DNA from 3 places in the Streptomyces sp. NPDC048182 genome. Region 2 is predicted to be linked to each of the others. Evidence: riboswitches for the same ligand, from Rfam matches in the RefSeq annotation. Region 2 holds a riboswitch; each other region holds the start of a gene.
What was found. A riboswitch is a leader RNA that binds a small molecule or an ion and turns the genes downstream of it on or off. The one in region 2 is predicted to bind thiamine pyrophosphate.
Positions count from the first base shown of each region.

Region 1: linked by a shared signal. The riboswitch ahead of thiO (glycine oxidase ThiO) and the one ahead of ACGFZL_RS19040 (thiamine ABC transporter substrate binding subunit) in region 2 are both predicted to bind thiamine pyrophosphate.
Region 3: linked by a shared signal. The riboswitch ahead of thiC (phosphomethylpyrimidine synthase ThiC) and the one ahead of ACGFZL_RS19040 (thiamine ABC transporter substrate binding subunit) in region 2 are both predicted to bind thiamine pyrophosphate.

Region 1 is NZ_JBIDAQ010000011.1:174,329-179,042, forward strand. Features, by position in the region: gene thiE (thiamine phosphate synthase) at 1-71, opposite strand, end outside; gene ACGFZL_RS22055 (Rv2175c family DNA-binding protein) at 171-536, opposite strand; gene ACGFZL_RS22060 (NAD(P)/FAD-dependent oxidoreductase) at 1,234-2,496, opposite strand; gene ACGFZL_RS22065 (hypothetical protein) at 2,530-2,877, opposite strand; TPP riboswitch at 2,929-3,042, shown strand; gene thiO (glycine oxidase ThiO) at 3,039-4,253, shown strand; gene thiS (sulfur carrier protein ThiS) at 4,250-4,450, shown strand; gene ACGFZL_RS22080 (thiazole synthase) at 4,455-4,714, shown strand, end outside.
Region 2 is NZ_JBIDAQ010000009.1:74,497-79,210, reverse strand. Features, by position in the region: gene ACGFZL_RS19050 (cytochrome P450) at 1-303, opposite strand, end outside; gene rlmN (23S rRNA (adenine(2503)-C(2))-methyltransferase RlmN) at 429-1,535, shown strand; TPP riboswitch at 1,569-1,676, shown strand; gene ACGFZL_RS19040 (thiamine ABC transporter substrate binding subunit) at 1,752-2,834, shown strand; gene ACGFZL_RS19035 (ABC transporter permease) at 2,879-4,480, shown strand; gene ACGFZL_RS19030 (ABC transporter ATP-binding protein) at 4,536-4,714, shown strand, end outside.
Region 3 is NZ_JBIDAQ010000002.1:452,111-456,824, reverse strand. Features, by position in the region: gene thiC (phosphomethylpyrimidine synthase ThiC) at 1-1,737, opposite strand, end outside; TPP riboswitch at 1,730-1,886, opposite strand; gene ACGFZL_RS05160 (YibE/F family protein) at 1,958-3,439, shown strand; gene ACGFZL_RS05155 (SsgA family sporulation/cell division regulator) at 3,596-4,033, opposite strand; gene ACGFZL_RS05150 (IclR family transcriptional regulator) at 4,148-4,714, opposite strand, start outside.

The sequences.
Region 1 (4,714 bases), on a different contig from region 2:
TGCTCGCGGCGGGCGTCGGTGCACAGGTAGAGCCGGGCGTCGGCGAGCCGGGCGCGGGCGGTGTCGGGCATGCGGGTGTCCCCCCAGGTCGGTGGTGCGGGCCGGCCACCGCGGGGCGTGGTGCGGACGCCCCGCGGTGGCCGGGTCAGGCCGGATCGGGCCGGGTCAGCTCAGAAGGCGAGCGCCTGGGCGCGGCGCTTCACCTCCGTGCCGCGATTCTCGCTCAGCGCCTGGGCGGGGGTGCCGGGCAGGGTGTCGTCGGGCGTGAAGAGCCACTCCAGCATCTCCTCGTCCGTGAAGCCGTCGTCGCGCAACACGGTGAGCAGCCCGGTCAGGCCCTTGACGACCTTGTCGCCGTCGATGAAGGCCGCCGGGACGTGCAGCGCGCGGTTCTCCCCGCGGCGTACGGCGATGAGCTGGCCCTCCTTGATGAGCTGGCGTACCCGGGTCACCTCGACGTCGAGCTGTTCGGCGATGTCGGGGACGGTGAGCCAGGCGGGTACGAGAGCATCGGTCTTTGCGTCAATCTCGGTCACGCCTCAAGCCTGCCATCTGCCACCGACAGCCGGAAGCGGAAGCCTGCGGCGCGGGGCCGGGGGGGCATCGAGGCGGGGCCACCCTGGCGGGGCCACCGTGGCGAAACCCACCCGGGGTGGGACCGCTGGGCGGGACCTACGGGGTGGGGCCAGCCGGGCGGGGCTACCGGGGAAGTACCAGCCGGGCGGCGCCACCAGGGCGGAGCCCACCCGGGCGGACCCGCCGGGCAGAACCTACGGGGTGGGGTCGGCCGGGCGGGGCTGCGGGGGCGGAGCCAGCCGGCCGGGGCCCCCGGGGGGCGGACCCGGCGAGGCAGCGCTACCGGGGCGGGACCACCAGGGCCGGCCCGCCCGAACGAGGCCACCGGGGGCGGGGCCAGCCGGGGCGGGGCCGTCGGACAGCGGGGCCGGAGCCGGCCGGGGCGGCGCCAGCGGGGCGGGACCGCCGGACCGGGCCACCCGAGGCTGGACACCCGGGCGGAGCAGGCGGGGCGGGACCGGCAGGGCCGGGCCAGGCAGGGCCGGGCCAGCCAGGCAGGCCCAGCCGGGGCGGCACCGCTGGGCAGGGCCTCTCGGACAGGGCCTCCCGGGGCGGAGCCAGCCGGGCGGCGCCGGTGGGGCGGGACCGGCAGGGGCGGGGCAGCCGGGGCGGGACTGCCAGGGGCGGGGCAGCCGGGGTGGGGTCGGCTGGGTGGGGCTAGTGGGGGTTTGTGGTGGCGGACTTCAGGGGGCGGGACGGGTCGGGGAGGAGGCGGGGGTTCATGGGGGTGCCGGACGTGATCAGGCGGCGGCCCTGGGCCAGGTCGCGGGGGCGGCCCACCGCGAGGAGGGCGACCAGGCGGTCGCCGCGCAGCCAGCAGACCGTCCAGGCGGGGCCCGTGGGATCGCCGCGCCACAGGACGGTGTCGGCGCCGGTGTGGTGGCCGGCGTACTGGACGAAGCGGCCGAACTGCTCGGACCAGAAGTACGGCACCGGGTCGTAGGGTGCGGGTTCTTCCCCGGCGGCGGCGCCGACGATGTCGGCGGCGACCGTGCGTGGGCCCTGCAGGGCGTTGTCCCAGTGGTGTACCAGGAGCCGCTCGCCGTAGCGCCCGGAGGGGAAGGACGCGCAGTCGCCGACCGCGTACACGTCCGGCGCCGAGGCGCGCAGCCGGTCGTCGGCCAGCACCTCGCCGTGCGCGCCGAGGGCGATGTCGGAGCCGGCCAGCCAGCCGGTGGCGGGGCGGGCGCCGATGCCGACGACGACCGCGCCGGCCGGCAGCCGGGTGCCGTCGGCCAGGACGACCGTGCCGGCCGCGTCGCCTGCGCCCGGCTCGACGCGCTCCACGCGCGCGTGGGTGCGCAGCTCGGCGCCGCTGTCGGCGTACCAGGCGGTCATCGGCGCGGCGACCTCGGCGGGCAGGGCGCCCGCCAGCGGCCGGTCGGCGGCCTCCACGACGGTCACCGCGCAGCCGGCCTCCCGGGCGGCGGTGGCGAACTCGGCGCCGATCCAGCCGGCCCCGACGACCACGATGTCGTGCTGCCGGGCCAGCACGGGCCGCAGCCGCTCGGCGTCGTCCAGGGTGCGCAGCAGGTGCACGCCCGGCACACCCTCGGTGCCGGGGAGGCGAATCGGTTCGGCGCCGGTGGCCAGCACCAGGGCGTCGTACGGGACGGGTCCCGCGGAGGTGTCCAGGGTGTGCGCGCCGGGCCGGACGCCGAGGGCCTCGCAGCCGAGGCGCAGGGTGATGCCGAGCGCCTCGAAGTCGACGTCGAAGGCGGAGCCCTCGGCGGTGCCGAGCAGGACGGCCTTGGACAGCGGGGGGCGGTCGTAGGGCTGGTGGGGCTCGGCACCGATCAGGGTCACGGCGCCGGTGAACCCCTGCTCGCGCAGGGCGACGGCGGTCTGGACGCCGGCCATGCCCGCGCCCACCACGACCACGCCCGGTGCCTGTGCCGTCTCCCGCGTCAGCTCGCTCACCTTGATCACCTTAGTCATCCGGACGCCCGCCGGTCAGTGCCCCGGAGCGATCTCCTCCACGACGCTCGTCCCGCTGCCCGGCTGCGACTCCCATTCCCAGGTCTCCGCCAGCCGCACCCGCCCGTCCGGCAGCTCGGTCACGGTGGACGCGCAGTGGCCCGATGACGTGCTGCCGTCGGTCTTGAGCTGCACGTACCGGAAGTCCAGCCGGTCGCCGTCCCGGGTGCCCACCAGGTGCCCGCGCACGACGTCCCCGCCCGCGTACTCCGCCCAGATCGCGCCGTCCTCCTCGTGGTACGCGAACCGGGTGCGGGTGCCCACCTGGCCGGGCGTCTGGTCGGCGACCGGGGCGAGGACGAGTCCGTCGAGCGAACGGGCCATGCGGGAGGCTCCCTTACTGGGCGGCGGGGCGGAGAGCTAGGGTGGCCAAGGTAGAGCACACGCGGGAGCCCGGACGCAGCGGGCTGAGAGGGAGGCTGGCGCGGCCTCCGACCGTCCGAACCTGATCCGGGTCATGCCGGCGAAGGGAGGGTCTTGACGCCATGGCGTCTTCAGCACCTGCAGGAACGCCGTCAGCACCTGGCGGATCCCCGTCCGGGGCCGCCGACGTCCTCGTGGTGGGCGGCGGGATCATCGGCCTGGTCACCGCCTGGCGGGCCGCGCAGCGGGGCCTGGCCACCGCCGTGGTGGACCCCGAGCCGGGCGGCGGGGCCGCGCAGGTGGCGGCCGGGATGCTCGCCGCCGTCACGGAGCTGCACTACGGCGAGGAGACGCTGCTCGCGCTGAACCTCGCCTCCGCGCGCCGCTACCCGGAGTTCGCCGCCGAGCTGGCCGACGCGACCGGCCTGGACCTCGGCTACCGCCGCTGCGGCACGCTCGCCGTCGCCCTGGACGCCGACGACCGCGCGCACCTGCGCGAGCTGCACGCCTTCCAGGAGCGCTCGGGGCTGACCTCGGAGTGGCTGTCGGGGCGCGAGTGCCGTCGCCTGGAGCCGATGCTCGCGCCGGGCGTGCGCGGGGGCCTGCGGGTGGACGACGACCACCAGGTCGACCCCCGCCGCCTGGCCGCCGCGCTGGTCACCGCCTGCGAGCGGGCCGGCGTCGCCTTCCACCGGACCTGGGCCGCGCGGCTGACCGTCGCCGCGGACCGGGCCACCGGCGTGGTCACCGCCGACGGCACCGAGCTGCCGGCCGGGCAGGTGGTGCTGGCCGGCGGCAGCCTGAGCGGGCGCCTCGACGGCGTGCCCGAAGGGCTGGTGCCGCCGGTGCGGCCGGTCAAGGGCGAGGTGCTGCGGCTCACGATGCGGGAGGGCGCACCGCTGCTGGGCCGCACCGTGCGGGCGGTGGTGCGCGGCAACCCGCTCTACCTGGTGCCGCGCGAGAACGGCGAACTGGTCGTCGGCGCCACCAGCGAGGAGCAGGGCTGGGACACCACGGTGACCGCGGGCGGCGTCTACGCCCTGCTGCGCGACGCCCACGAGCTGGTCCCCGGCATCACCGAGCTGGCCCTGACGGAGACCCGCGCGGGCCTGCGCCCCGGCTCCCCGGACAACGCCCCGCTGCTCGGCCCGACCGGCCTGGACGGGCTGCTCCTGGCCACCGGCCACTACCGCAACGGCGTCCTGCTCACCCCGGTCACCGGAGACGTGCTGGCGCACGCCCTGACCACCGGGGAGCTGCCCTCGGAAGCCCGCCCCTTCACCCCCCGGCGCTTCGGCGCCGCCCTCGCCCTCTCCTCCCCGGAGCCGACCGCATGAACATCTCCGTCAACGGGGAGCCGCGCGAGGTGGCCCCCGGCACCGCCCTGGACGCCCTGGTGGGCGTCCTCACCGCGGCCCCCTCCGGCGTGGCCGCCGCCGTCAACGAGACCGTCGTCCCGCGCACGCGGTGGGCCGCCACCGCGCTGGCCGAGGGCGACCGCGTCGAAGTCCTCACCGCCGTCCAAGGAGGCTGACCCGATGGCCGACGACCCCTTCGTCCTCGGCGGCACGTCCTACACGTCCCGCCTGATCATGGGCACCGGCGGCGCCCCCAGCCTCGACGTGCTCGAGCGCGCCCTGGCGGCCTCCGGCACCGAGCTGACCACGGTGGCGATGCGCCGGGTGGACCCCTCGGTGCACGGCTCGGTCCTGTCGGTGCTGGAGAAGCTGGGCGTGCGGGTGCTGCCGAACACCGCCGGCTGCTACACCGCCGGCGAGGCCGTGCTCACCGCCCGCCT
Region 2 (4,714 bases):
CGTGAAGGCCCGGCTCACCAGCGCACGCAGCCGGGTGTGGTCGGGCGGGTCGGAGAAGACCAGGCTGGAGTGGACGAACGCGTACAGGTGCCGCAGCGCGTCACCCGCCCCCGAGGAGGCGTCGGCGCCGATCACCGACGAGAACGACGGATCGCGCAGCACCCGCTCGACATCGGCGTACCGGGTGACGATCCACGCGCCGACCCGCTCGTCGAAGCATACGGGGTCGCTCTCGCGCAGCCGCGCGTAGCGGGCGTAGGGATCCTCCAGCATCGCCTCGTCGAAGAGAGCGGACCCGCCCACGGCCCTCACCACCCGTCCTCGGTCCACGCCCCTCCCTCAGCACACACCTCCTGCCGCACCCCGGCAAACGGATGGGTTCCACCTCGCCGAGGGGTGTCCCGTGGATCTGCGACACTGGTACAGCCATGCCTAAGCCCGGAGAACTCACATTCGTCGCCCCCCGCGGAGCCAAGAAGCCGCCGCGGCACCTTGCCGACCTCACGCCTGCTGAGCGCAAGGAGGCCGTTGCCGCCATCGGTGAGAAGCCGTTTCGGGCGAAGCAGCTGTCCACGCACTACTTCGCGCGGTACGCGCACGACCCCGAGCAGTGGACCGACATCCCCGCCGGGGCGCGGGCGGGGCTGCGGGAGGCGTTGCTTCCCGACCTGATGAGCGTCGTGCGGCATCTGTCGACCGACCAGGGGACCACCCGCAAGACGCTGTGGAAGCTGTTCGACGGGACGCTGGTCGAGTCGGTGCTGATGCGCTACCCGGACCGGGTGACCATGTGCATCAGCTCCCAGGCCGGGTGCGGGATGAACTGCCCGTTCTGCGCGACCGGGCAGGCCGGTCTCGACCGGAACCTGTCCACCGCCGAGATCGTGCACCAGATCGTGGACGGCATGCGGGCGCTGCGGGACGGCGAGGTGCCCGGCGGGCCCGCGCGGCTCAGCAACATCGTGTTCATGGGGATGGGCGAGCCGCTCGCCAACTACAACCGGGTGGTCGGGTCCATTCGGCGGCTCACCGATCCCGAGCCGGACGGGCTGGGGCTCTCGCAGCGCGGGATCACCGTCTCGACGGTCGGGCTCGTGCCCGCCATCCACCGGTTCGCCGACGAAGGGTTCAAGTGCCGGCTGGCCATCTCGCTGCACGCCCCCGACGACGAGCTGCGCGACACCCTCGTACCGGTCAACACCCGGTGGAAGGTCCGCGAGGTGCTGGACGCCGGGTGGGAGTACGCCGCGAAGTCGGGGCGGCGGCTGTCCATCGAGTACGCGCTGATCCGGGACATCAACGACCAGGCGTGGCGCGGTGACCGGCTCGGGCGGCTGCTCAAGGGCAAGCCGGTGCACGTCAACCTGATCCCGCTCAACCCGACGCCCGGCTCGAAGTGGACCGCCTCGCGGCCCGAGGACGAGAAGGCGTTCGTGGCGGCCATCGCCGCGCACGGGGTGCCGGTGACGGTCCGGGACACCCGTGGTCAGGAGATCGACGGGGCGTGCGGGCAGCTCGCCGCCGGCGAGAGGTAGTCTGACCGCTGTATCCAGCCACATCACATCTTCATATTCCGACAGGGGAGCGCCACAGCGCTGAGAGTGCGGCAACCGGCCCGCAGACCCTCCGAACCTGGCCCAGGTCATTCTGGGTAGGGAGATCGGTCACCACTCGAGCTGTTGCGCCCTGCCCGGGTCCCCCAGGGGTCCCGGGCGGGGCCGCGTCTTCTCCTGGTCACCCAGGAGGAATCAGTGAGCATCATCAAGAAGGCCACCGCTCTGGGCCTCGGCCTCGGCATGGCCGGTGCCCTCGCCGGCTGCGGGTCGTCCTCCGGCGACGCGTCCGACGGCGGCTCCAAGACCGTCACCCTGGTCAGCCACGACTCGTGGGCCGTCTCCAAGGGCGTCCTCGCCGCCTTCGAGAAGAGCAGCGGCTACAAGGTCCGGGTGCTGGAGGACGGCGACGCCGGCCAGGCCGTCAACAAGGCGATCCTGACCAAGGACAACCCCCAGGGCGACGTCTTCTTCGGCGTCGACAACACCCTGCTCTCCCGGGCCCTCGGCAACGGGCTGTTCCAGTCGTACCAGCCCAAGGACGCCGACCGGATCGCCCCCGCCTACCGTGCCGACCAGGACAAGCACCGGGTCACCCCGATCGACACCGGCGACATCTGCGTCAACTACGACAAGGCGTACTTCAGCGAGCACAAGCTGACCCCGCCCGCCTCCTTCGACGACCTCGCCGAGCCGGCGTACAAGAACCTGCTGGTCACCGAGAACGCCGGCACCTCCTCGCCCGGTCTCGGCTTCCTGCTCGGCTCCGCCGCGAAGTACGGCGACCAGGGCTGGTCGGACTATTGGAAGAAGCTCAAGGGCAACGGCGTGAAGGTCGTCGACAGCTGGGAGCAGGCGTACAACGAGGAGTTCTCGGGCTCCTCCGGCGGCAAGAAGGCCGGCGGCGACCGGCCCCTGGTCGTCTCCTATGCCTCCTCGCCGCCCGCCGAGGTGATCTACGCCGACCCGCAGCCCACCACCGCGCCCACCGGCGTCGCCGCCGGCACCTGCTTCCGCCAGGTCGAGTACGCGGGCCTGCTCAGCAACGCCAAGAACAGCGAGGGCGGCAAGGCGCTGCTGGACTTCCTGGTCGGCAAGCAGTTCCAGGAGGACATGCCGCTGAACATGTTCGTCTACCCGGTCCGCGAGGGCGCCGAGGTGCCCGCGGCGTTCGCGAAGTTCGGGCCGCAGGCCAAGGACCCGCAGACCATGACGCCGGACCGGATCGCCGGCCACCGCGACGACTGGGTCAAGACGTGGACCTCGCTCGTACTGAAGTAGCCGGACGGGCCAGGAGAGAGCGGCGGGCGGCGCGGCCCGCCCTCATGGCCGTGCCCGTCGCCTTCTTCGCCCTCTTCTTCGCCTACCCCGTCGCCGCCATCGTCGCCCGCGGCCTGCGCACCGGCGGCGACTGGCAGCTCGGCCGGATCACGGACGTGCTGGCGCAGAGCGACGTGCGGCACGTGCTGTGGTTCACCACCTGGCAGGCGCTCGCCTCCACCGCGCTGACCCTGCTCGTCGCCCTGCCCGGCGCCTACGTCTTCGCCCGCCTGGACTTCCCCGGCAAGCAGACCCTGCGCGCCGTGGTGACCGTCCCCTTCGTGCTGCCCACCGTCGTCGCCGGCAGCGCCTTCCTCGCGCTGCTCGGCCGCGGCGGGCTCCTCGACGAGCTGTGGGGCGTCCGCCTGGACACCACGGTGTGGGCGATCCTGCTCGCGCACGTCTTCTTCAACTACGCCGTCGTGGTGCGCACCGTCGGCGGCCTGTGGGCGCAGCTCGACCCGCGGCAGGAGGAGGCCGCGCGGATGCTCGGCGCCTCCCCGTTCGGCGCCTGGCGGCGGGTCACCCTGCCGGCCCTCGCGCCCGCCGTGGCCGCCGCCGCGCTGATGGTGTTCCTGTTCACCTTCACCTCCTTCGGCGTCGTGCAGATCCTCGGCGGGCCGGGCTTCGCCACCCTCGAGGTGGAGATCTACCGGCAGACCTCGCAGCTCTTCGACCTGTCCACGGCCGCCGTCCTCACCCTGGTGCAGTTCGCCGCGGTCGGCGCCGTGCTCGCCGTGCACGCCTGGACCGTGCGGCGCCGGGAGAGCGCCCTGCGCCTGGTGGACGCCGCCCGCACCGCCCGCCGGCCGCGCGGCGCCGGGCAGTGGGCGCTGCTCGCCGGGGTGCTCGCCACCATCGCCGTACTGCTGGTGCTGCCGCTCGCCGTGCTGGTGCAGCGGTCGCTGGGCGCCTCCGGCTTCGGCTACTACCGCGCGCTCACCCGCGCCGACGGCGGCACCTTCCTCGTCCCGCCCATCGACGCCATCGGCAACTCCCTCCAGTACGCCCTCGCCGCGACCGCCATCGCGATGGTCATCGGCGGCCTGGCGGCGGCGGCGCTGGCCCGCCGGGACGCGGGGCGCTTCGTGCGCGGCTTCGACGCGCTGCTGATGCTGCCGCTCGGGGTGTCCGCGGTGACCGTCGGCTTCGGCTTCCTCATCGCCCTCGACGAGCCCCCGCTGGACCTGCGGGCCTCCTGGATCCTGGTGCCGCTGGCGCAGGCGCTGGTCGGCGTGCCGTTCGTCGTACGGACCATGCTGCCGGTGCTGCGGGCCGTGGACGTCCGGCTGCGCGAGGCCGCCGCCGTGCTCGGGGCGTCGCCCTGGCGGGTGTGGCGCGAGGTCGACCTGCCGCTGGTGCGGCGGGCGCTCCTGGTCGCGGCCGGGTTCGCCTTCGCGGTGTCGCTGGGCGAGTTCGGGGCGACGGTGTTCATCGCGCGGCCCGACAACCCGACGCTGCCGGTCGCGGTGGCGCGGCTGCTCGGCCGGCCAGGCGACCTCAACTACGGGCAGGCGATGGCCCTGTCCACGATTTTGATGCTGGTGTGCGCGGCGGCCCTGCTGGTCCTCGAGCGGCTGCGCACCGACCGGAGCGGGGAGTTCTGAGGATGCGGGAACGGCTGGGAATGCGGGAACGGCTAGGGATGCGGGAGTTCTAGGGATGCTGCTCAGCCTGGAGGGCGCCACCGTCCGCTTCGGCGGGCGGGCCGCCCTGGACGCCGTCGGCCTCGACGTCGCCGAGCACGAGGTGGTGTGCGTGCTCGGCCCCAGCGGCAGCGGCAAGTCCACCCTGCTGCGCGCCGTCGCCGGCCTCCAGCCGCTGGACGCCGGGCGGGTGCT
Region 3 (4,714 bases), on a different contig from region 2:
CGCCGTCCCGCCGAACCGCTCGTTGATGCTCTGGCTGATCTTCATCGAGCAGAACTTCGGACCGCACATCGAGCAGAAGTGAGCGGTCTTCGCCGGCTCGGCCGGCAGCGTCTCGTCGTGGAACTCGCGGGCCGTGTCCGGGTCGAGGGCCAGGTTGAACTGGTCCTCCCAGCGGAACTCGAAGCGGGCGTCCGACAGCGCGTCGTCCCACTCCTGCGCCCCCGGGTGCCCCTTGGCGAGGTCGGCGGCGTGCGCGGCGATCTTGTAGGTGATGACGCCGGTCTTCACGTCGTCGCGGTTGGGCAGGCCCAGGTGCTCCTTGGGCGTGACGTAGCAGAGCATGGCCGTGCCCCACCAGGCGATCATCGCGGCGCCGATGCCCGAGGTGATGTGGTCGTACGCCGGGGCGACGTCCGTGGTCAGCGGGCCGAGCGTGTAGAACGGGGCCTCTTCGCAGATCTCCTGCTGGAGGTCGATGTTCTCCTTGATCTTGTGCATCGGGACGTGGCCCGGCCCTTCGATCATGGTCTGCACGTGGTGGCGCTTGGCGACCGTGTTCAGCTCCCCGAGCGTGCGCAGCTCGGCGAACTGCGCCTGGTCGTTGGCGTCGGCGATCGATCCGGGCCGCAGGCCGTCACCGAGGGAGTACGTGACGTCGTAGGCGGCGAGGATCTCGCAGAGCCCCTCGAAGTTCTCGTAGAGGAAGGACTCCTTGTGGTGCGCCAGGCACCACGCCGCCATGATCGAGCCGCCGCGCGAGACGATGCCGGTCTTGCGGTTCGCGGTGAGCGGCACGTAGGCCAGCCGCACCCCCGCGTGCACGGTCATGTAGTCCACGCCCTGCTCGGCCTGTTCGATGACCGTGTCCTTGTAGATCTCCCAGGTCAGCTCCTCGGCCCGGCCGTCGACCTTCTCCAGGGCCTGGTACAGCGGCACGGTGCCGATGGGCACGGGGGAGTTGCGCAGCACCCACTCGCGGGTGGTGTGGATGTTGCGGCCGGTGGAGAGGTCCATGACCGTGTCGGCGCCCCAGCGGGTCGCCCAGGTCATCTTCTCCACCTCCTCCTCGATGGAGGAGGTCACCGCCGAGTTTCCGATGTTGGCGTTGACCTTCACCAGGAACCGCTTGCCGATGATCATCGGCTCGATCTCCGGGTGGTTGACGTTGGCGGGCAGCACGGCCCGGCCGGCGGCGATCTCGTCCCGGACGACCTCCGGGGCGACGTTCTCCCGGATGGCCACGTACTCCATCTCCGGGGTGATCTCGCCCCGGCGGGCGTACGCGAGCTGCGTCACCGCCTGGCCGCCCCGGCCCCGGCGCGGCTGCCGGGGCCGCCCGGGGAAGACGGCGTCGAGGTTGCGCAGGCCACCGCGCGGCGAGGTGTGCTTGATGCCGTCGTCCTCGGGGCGGACGGGGCGGCCGGAGTACTCCTCGGTGTCACCGCGGCCGATGACCCAGTTCTCCCGCAGCGGCGCCAGGCCCCTGCGGACGTCGGTGTCGACGAGCGGATCGGTGTACGGCCCGGAGGTGTCGTAGAGGGTGACCGCCTTGCCGTTGGTGAGATGCACCTGACGGACCGGCACTCGCAGGTCGGGGCGCGAGCCCTCGACATACCCCTTGTGCCAGCCGATGGACTTCCCGGCCTCCGCGTTGGGCGCCTCGTGCGTGTTCGGCGCGTCCTGCGCGTCCTGCGTGTTCTGCGTGGAGGCAGGCGTGCGTGCGTCCTTGATGGTCATGAGACCTACTCCCTACGCCGGCATTACCCGGTAACAGGTTCGGCGGTCGACGCAGCCATGTCCGTCTGTCGATGTTCCACGTGAAACATCGCTGGGACGGAGGTCAGCGCCCTCTCAGCCCGGTGCTCCGAGCTCCCGCGTGTACAAAGGTGCCCCCACGCTAGCGTCAATTCGGGCGCGGTGAACAGAGGGCCCCCCTCGTTCTTGCGATGATCGGTCGGTGACCACACCGCAGCGCCCTCCGTACTCGCCGCGCGATCCCCGCCCCACACCGGCGCCGGACGCCGGCGACGGGCACGGCCACGACCAAGGCGGTGGCCATGGCCACGGCGGCGGACACGGCGGTGGACACGGCGGTGGACATGGCGGCGGGCATGGCGGTGGACACGGCCACTCGCATGCCCACAGCCACGGCCCGGCGGCGCCCGTCTCCCGGCATCTGCGCAAGGTCATCGCCGCGATCCTGATCCCGTTCACCGCCGCCGTGGTGGTCGGCCTCGCGGTGCTCTGGCCGGGCGGCGCACCGTCCCACGAGCGCACCGGCGTCGGCTTCGACCGGCAGACGCAGCAGGCCACCGTGGCGAACGTGGCCGAGGTGAGCTGTGCGTCCGTCAACGCCTCGGCGGACACCCCGACCGGCGACACCTCCACCGCGGAGGGCTCCTCCGCCGTGCAGCAGGCGAACGGCGCGTGCAAGAAGGCGACGATCCGCGTGGACACCGGTAAGGACCGGGGCCGCACGTTCACGGAGATCGTCCAGCCGGACCAGACGCGGCAGCTGCACGAGGGCCAGAAGGTGGTGGTGGCCTACGAGCCCTCCGCGCCCAGGGACCTGCAGTACTCGGTGACGGACATCGACCGCAAGCTCCCGCTCGCGCTGCTGGCCGGCATCTTCGCGCTCGCCGTGGTGGTGGTCGGCCGGCTGCGCGGCCTGATGGCGCTGATCTCCCTGGCGATCAGCTTCCTGGTGCTCAACTTCTTCATCCTGCCGGCCATCCTCCAGGGATCGAACCCGCTGGTCGTGGCGGTGATCGGGGCCAGCGCCATCATGCTGGTCGCGCTGTACCTGTGCCACGGGCTGTCCGCCCGGACGTCCGTCGCCGTGCTGGGCACGCTCATCTCGCTGCTGCTGATCGGCGTCCTGGGCTCGCTGTTCCTCGGCTGGGCCGCCCTCACCGGCAACACCGACGACAACACCGGCCTGATCCACGGCCTGTACCCGTCGATCGACATGAGCGGTCTGCTCCTCGCCGGGGTCATCATCGGCTCGCTCGGCGTCCTGGACGATGTGACGGTCACCCAGACGTCGGCCGTCTGGGAGCTGCACGAGGCCAACCCGGTCATGGGCTGGCGCGGCCTGTACCGGGCGGGCATCCGCATCGGCCGCGACCACATCGCCTCGGTGGTCAACACCCTCGTCCTCGCCTACGCGGGCGCCGCACTGCCGCTGCTGCTGCTGTTCTCGATCGCACAGAGCAGCGTGGGCACGGTCGCCAACAGCGAACTGGTCGCCGAGGAGATCGTGCGCACGCTCGTCGGCTCCATCGGGCTGGTGGCGTCGGTGCCGGTCACCACGGCACTCGCCGCCCTGGTCGTGTCGGCCGACCGGCCGCCGGGGCGGGCCGCGGCGGTGCCGGCCGGATCGGTGCCCGGTCCGGCGGGTGCGGTACGGGGCGGACGGGGCCGGCGCCGCAAGCGCTGAGCGGCGCACGCGGTGCGCCGGGCGCCGCGCGGCTCCGGCCACCTGACGCAGCCGCGCCTCGGGGACAGAACCGCCTCAGCGGGCAGAAGCGCCTCCGCGTGCAGAACCGTTCCTGCGGATACCGGGAGCCTCATGCGCCGCCGCGTCCGCGCCGCATCAGCCCGCGCTCTGCTCCTCCGCCAGGATGCGGTCCAACGCCTCGTCGAGATGGGCGTCGAAGTCGGCCAGCGCTCCCTCCTGCCCCAGCGGCACCAGCTTGTCGGTGCGGTCCAGGAACGCCACCAGCGGCGCCGCCGAGGAGCGGAACAACGCCTGGTCGCTGCCCACCTGAAGCCGGATCAGCACCTCCGCCAGCGGCTCGGGGTCGACGGGGGCGATGCGGACGTCGCCGTCACCGCACGGCCTGCCCACCCCGTCCACCAGCAGCTCCCGGCCGAAGGTCCAGGTCACCGGGGCGTCCCCGGGGAGATGGAAGGTCAGACGCACGGCGTAGGGATCGCTGGTCGCGTACCCCAGCTCCACCGGGATGCGGAATGACAGCTCCTCGGACACGAGAAAGCTCATCATGACCTCTGCCTGCACGGAATCACCCATCGCCTACCCCGTCATTCGCCTCGACCGGCCGGGAATCAACCCTGTGACACATCAAACCTCTGACACTGGAGGCATCTTGCTCAACGTACACACCAGATCACAAGGAGTGAGTTTTCAGATACTGATAGACAGCGCGAGCGACCCCAGCCGCCGGGCCATCTCGCTCTGCAGCACCTGGGCCGCGGGCAGCAGCCGATCCGCCTGACGGGCGGGCAGGGACAGGGCCATCGTGGCCGCCACGGAGCCGACCGTGAGGGGGATCGCGGCGCAGACGGTCCCCAGGGCGTACTCCTGCCGCTCGGTCACCGGTGCCATCCTGCGCAGGCGTTCGAGCCGCTCCAGGAGCCCGCGACCGTCACGCACCGTGTACGGCGTCAGGGTCCGCACCGGGTGACGGTCCAGGTGATCGCGCCGGGCGTCCTCGTCGAGCTGCGACAGCAGGCACTGGCCGACGGCGTGGGCGTGCCCGGTCTCGCGGAAGTCCGCCCACTCCACGGCCGCCGGGCTGCCCGAGGAGTCGGAGACGCACGCGACGTCGATCTCGCCCTCGCGGTACACGGCGAAGTACACCGGCGCCCCGATCGCGTCGCGCCAGTGCGCCATCGCGTCGGCCATCGTGCCGCGCCGCAACTGCTCGGCACCGCTGCTGCTCAGCCGCTCGGCGGCCGGGCCGAGGAAGAA